DNA from 2 places in the Streptomyces sp. NPDC058674 genome. Region 1 is predicted to be linked to the other one. Evidence: predicted binding sites of a transcription regulator. Region 1 holds the regulator's gene; the other holds the start of a gene.
What was found. Region 1 encodes HspR, which represses chaperone genes until heat shock. Its sites were predicted from a motif close to TTGAGNNNNNNNNNCTCAA; they were not measured.
Positions count from the first base shown of each region.

Region 2: a site for HspR is predicted at 1,030-1,048, ahead of lon (endopeptidase La). Genes of this name have one in related genera too.

Region 1 covers NZ_JBHXSC010000009.1:112,383-114,831, reverse strand. The annotation lists gene dnaJ (molecular chaperone DnaJ) at 1-1,042, shown strand, start outside; gene ACFWU6_RS07675 (heat shock protein transcriptional repressor HspR) at 1,044-1,514, shown strand; gene ACFWU6_RS07670 (helix-turn-helix transcriptional regulator) at 1,608-2,449, opposite strand, start outside.
Region 2 covers NZ_JBHXSC010000005.1:10,546-12,994, reverse strand. The annotation lists gene ACFWU6_RS04140 (PadR family transcriptional regulator) at 1-400, opposite strand, end outside; gene ACFWU6_RS04135 (nuclear transport factor 2 family protein) at 490-921, shown strand; gene lon (endopeptidase La) at 1,071-2,449, shown strand, end outside.

The DNA of each region.
Region 1 (2,449 bases):
GGAGCGCTTCAAGGAGGTCTCCGAGGCGAACGACGTCCTCGGCGACCCCAAGAAGCGCAAGGAGTACGACGAGGCCCGCGCCCTGTTCGGCAACGGGGGCTTCCGCCCCGGTCCCGGCGGGGGCGGCGGCTTCTCCAACTTCGACCTCGGCGACCTCTTCGGCGGGCAGCAGCAGGGCGCTCCGGGCGGCTTCGGCGGCGGCCTCGGTGACGTCTTCGGCGGCTTGTTCAACCGCGGCGGCGCCGGCGCGGGCGCCGGTACGGGCACCCGTGCCCAGCCGCGCCGCGGCCAGGACATCGAGTCGGAGGTCACCCTCTCCTTCACGGAGGCGGTGGACGGGGCCACGGTCCCGCTCCGGATGTCCTCCCAGTCCCCCTGCAAGGCCTGTTCGGGCACCGGCGACAAGAACGGCACCCCCCGGGTGTGCCCGACCTGCGTCGGCACCGGCCAGGTCTCGCGGGGCAGCGGCGGCGGCTTCTCGCTGACCGACCCCTGTGCGGACTGCAAGGGCCGCGGCCTGATCGCGGAGACCCCCTGCGACATCTGCAAGGGCAGCGGGCGCGCCCGCTCCTCGCGCACCATGCAGGTCCGGATTCCGGCGGGCGTCTCCGACGGCCAGCGGATCCGGCTGCGCGGCAAGGGTGCGCCGGGCGAGCGCGGAGGTCCCGGGGGTGACCTCTACGTCGTCGTGCACGTCGACTCCCACCCGGTGTTCGGCCGCAAGGACGACAACCTGACGGTCACCGTCCCGGTGACCTTCGCCGAGGCGGCCCTGGGCGCCGAGATCAAGGTCCCGACCCTGAACGGCCCCTCGGTGACGCTGAAGCTGCCGGCGGGCACCCCCGGCGGCCGGACCATGCGGGCCCGCGGCAAGGGAGCGGTCCGCAAGGACGGCACCCGCGGCGACCTGCTGGTGACGGTGGAGATCGCCGTTCCGGCAGAGCTGTCGGACAAGGCGCGCGAGGCGCTGGAGACCTACCGCGAGGCGACGGAGTCGGAAGACCCGCGCTCCGCCCTGTTCGAGTCCGCGAAGGGAGCATGAGATGGACGGCCGCCGACGACAGTCCTCCCGTCTGGGTGGGGCGTACCAGCTCACCGACGAGACCCCGGTCTACGTGATCTCGGTGGCCGCCCAGCTCTCGGGTCTGCATCCGCAGACCCTGCGGCAGTACGACCGGCTCGGCCTCGTCTCCCCGGACCGTACGGCCGGCCGCGGCCGGCGGTACTCGGCCCGCGACATCGAGCTGCTCCGCACGGTGCAGGCGCTGTCCCAGGACGAGGGCATCAACCTCGCCGGCATCAAGCGGATCATCGAGCTGGAGAACCAGGTCGCCGCGCTCCAGCAGCGCGTGGCCGAGCTCTCCGCCGCGGTGGACGGCGCGGCGGCCACGCTCCAGGCCCGCGAGGCGCAGGTGCACGCCTCGTACCGGCGCGACCTGGTCCCGTACCAGCCGCCGCGGCCCGGCAGCGCCCTGGTCGTGTGGCGTCCCACGCCCAAGCGTCCGCTGGACTGAACGGACCGCCGGACCGAACCGTCCGCGCGCGATGTGTGCGAAGGCCCCGCCCGGTCCGCCGGCGGGGCCTTCGGCGTACGGGCGCGGGCGCCGTCAGAGCCGCGGCTCCCGGGCGGGGCCCGATACCCGGCCGAGGATGCCCGACTGGGCGATGAGGTAGCCCAGTTGGGCCCGGCTGCCGCTGCCCAGGGCGGTGGCGAGCTTGGCGATGTGCGCACGGCAGGTGCGGACGTTCATGCCCAGCCGACGGGCGATGGCCTCGTCCACGTGCCCTTCGACGAGGAGCTGGGCGATGGAGCGCTGCACGCCGGAGATGCCCGAGGGCGTGGGGTCGTAGGGGATCTGCTCGTTGAGCGGGGTCGCCCGGCGCCACAGCTGCTCGAAGACGCGCACCAGATAGCGCACGAGGGCCGGGTGGCGGAGCTCCAGGGCGATCTGCTGGTCGTCGCTGGCCGGTATGAAAGCGACCGATTCGTCACAGATGATGAGCCGCTCGACCAGCTCCTCCAACGTCCGGATCTCGACCTTCCCGCTGGCCATCCGGTCGACGTAGGCCATCGTGCCGCGGCTGTGCCGGACGGTGTGCTGGTAGAGGGTGCGCATGCTGACGCCGCGTCGGATGAGCGGCTGGTCCCGCTCGATCGCCTGGTTGAGAATGTGCTCGGAACGCCCGCCGCCCGGCTGGATGGTGAGCATTTCGCCCTGGCACTCGGCGGTCGCGACGTTCAGCGCCGCGTTGATCCTGTTGAATCCCTCCAGCACGGTGATCGCGTGCGTGGGTGCGGGGGTCAGCGCGCTGATGGCCATAAATGGCTCAAATGCTTCGGTAAGCTCGATGGAAGAGCGCCTGCGTTGCAGGATCTCCCTTTCCAGCGGGTGGAGGCGTTGAGCCAATGCCACCGAGGGTGGAACCGGGCGGAGCCAGTTGTCGTCGT
Region 2 (2,449 bases), on a different contig from region 1:
CCAGCAGCTTGGCGAGCAGCTCGATCTTGGCCTCGGCGGCGGCCGCGCGCGCCTCCAGCTGCGCGATCACCGGCCCGGCGTCGACGCGGTCGATGCCCTGGACCTTCACGAGGAGGTCGTCCCGGATGAACGAGGGCTTCGACGGGGCCGCCGCGAAGCGCTCCAGCTCGGCGAGCCCGGCGTCGGTGACCCGGAAGAGCCGCTTGTTGGGGCGGGTCTCCTGCACCACCTGGCGGCCCGTGACCAGCCCGTCCGCCTCCAGCTTGGCCAACTCGGCGTAGAGCTGCTGGGGCAGGGCGTGCCAGAAGTTCGCCACCCCCAGGTCGAAGGCCTTGGCCAGCTCGTAACCGCTGAACTCCCCGTCCAGCAGCGCCGCCAGTACGGCATGTCTCAACGCCATCGAGGCACTCCCTCCACCCGCTCCCTTGTCCGCACCCGCATCCTACTCAAGAATATGACTAATCACATTCTTGAGTACCAGGAGGGTTCATGGACACCGCTGACACCACCACCGCACGCTTCCGCGCGGCCGTCGAGGCGCGCGACCTCGCCGCCATGGCGGGGCTGTTCACCGAGGACGTCCGCCTCTACAGCCCCGTCACGTTCACCCCCTTCGAGGGCCGGCCCGCGGTGCTCGGGCTCCTCGGGGTCCTGCTGCGCACCTTCGAGGACTTCCGCTACGTCGGACAGCTGGAGGGCACGGCCGAGACCGGCGGGGACGGCGGGGAGCGGGCCCCGTCGGAGATCCTGATCTTCCGGGCCGTGGTGAACGGCCGGCAGATCCACGGGCTGGACCTCTTCCAGTTCGACGGGGACGGCCTGATCAAGGAGCTGACGGTGATGGTCCGCCCCTTGTCCGCGGTCCAGGCCCTCGGCGAGGCGGTCCGCAAGGGCCTGGCCGCCGACGGCCTCCTCCCCTAGCCCGGGGCTCCAGTCCGAGGCCCTGGCACGAGGCCCTGGAGCGGTACCCCTCCGGCCCGTTCGCCCCGGGCGAACGGGCCGTGGGGAACATCGGGCGGCGCAGCTGCATTGAGTCGGCATAGCTCAACTTCACTGCCGGAGGGAAAATCATGGCTTCGACGTCCGTCACGCTCACCCTGCCCGTACTGCCGCTCGACGACGAGGTCGTGCTGCCGGGGATGGTCGTACCGCTGGACCTCTCCGACGCGGAGGTGCGCGGCGCCGTGGAAGCGGCCCAGGCCGCCGCCGGCACCGGAAAGCCCCAGGTGCTGCTCGTGCCGCGGGTCGACGGGACGTACGCGGCCACCGGCGTCCTCGGAACCGTCGAGCAGGTCGGGCGGCTGTCCGACGGCGACCCCGGGGCGCTCATCCGCGGCCGGAGCCGGGTCCGCATCGGCGCCGGCACCACCGGACCCGGAGCCGCGCTCTGGGTCGAGGGGGAGACCGTCGACGAGGAGGTGCCCGACCCGCTGCCCGGCGCCGTCGCCGAACTCGTCACCGAGTACAAGGCGCTCGCCACCAGCTGGCTCAAGAAGCGCGGGGCCTGGCAGGTCGTGGACCGCGTCCAGCAGATCGAGGGCGTCTCCGCCCTCGCCGACAACTCCGGCTACTCGCCCTTCCTGACGCTGGCCCAGAAGGTGGAACTGCTGGAGACGGCCGACCCCGTCGCCCGGCTGAGGCTCGCCGTCAAGGCGCTCAGCGACCACCTCGCCGAGCAGGACGTCGCCGAGTCCATCGCCAAGGACGTCCAGGACGGGGTCGACAAGCAGCAGCGCGAATTCCTGCTCCGCCGCCAGCTGGAGGCCGTACGCAAGGAACTGCGCGAGCTGAACGGCGAGAAGGACGGCGAGGAGTCCGACGACTACCGCACCCGCGTCGAGGCCGCCGACCTCCCCGAGAAGGTGCGCGAGGCCGCGCTCAAGGAGGTCGAGAAGCTGGAGCGGGCCAGCGATCAGAGCCCCGAGGGCTCCTGGATCCGCACCTGGCTCGACACCGTCCTCGAACTGCCCTGGAACGAGCGGACCGAGGACGCGTACGACATCCGGGGCGCCCGCGCCGTGCTCGACGCCGAGCACGCCGGGCTGAGCGACGTGAAGGACCGCATCACCGAGTACCTCGCCGTGCGCAAGCGGCGCGGCGAGCGCGGCATGGGCGTGATCGGCGGCCGCCGCGGCGGCGCCGTGCTCGCGCTCGTCGGACCTCCTGGGGTCGGAAAAACCTCCTTGGGTGAATCCGTGGCCCACGCAATGGGCCGCACGTTCGTCCGGGTCGCGCTGGGCGGCGTGCGGGACGAGGCCGAGGTGCGCGGCCACCGCCGCACCTACGTCGGCGCCCTGCCGGGCCGGATCGTACGGGCCATCAGGGAAGCCGGGTCCATGAACCCGGTGGTGCTCCTCGACGAGATCGACAAGGTGGGCTCCGACTTCCGCGGCGACCCCGCGGCCGCCCTGCTGGAAGTGCTCGACCCGGCGCAGAACCACACCTTCCG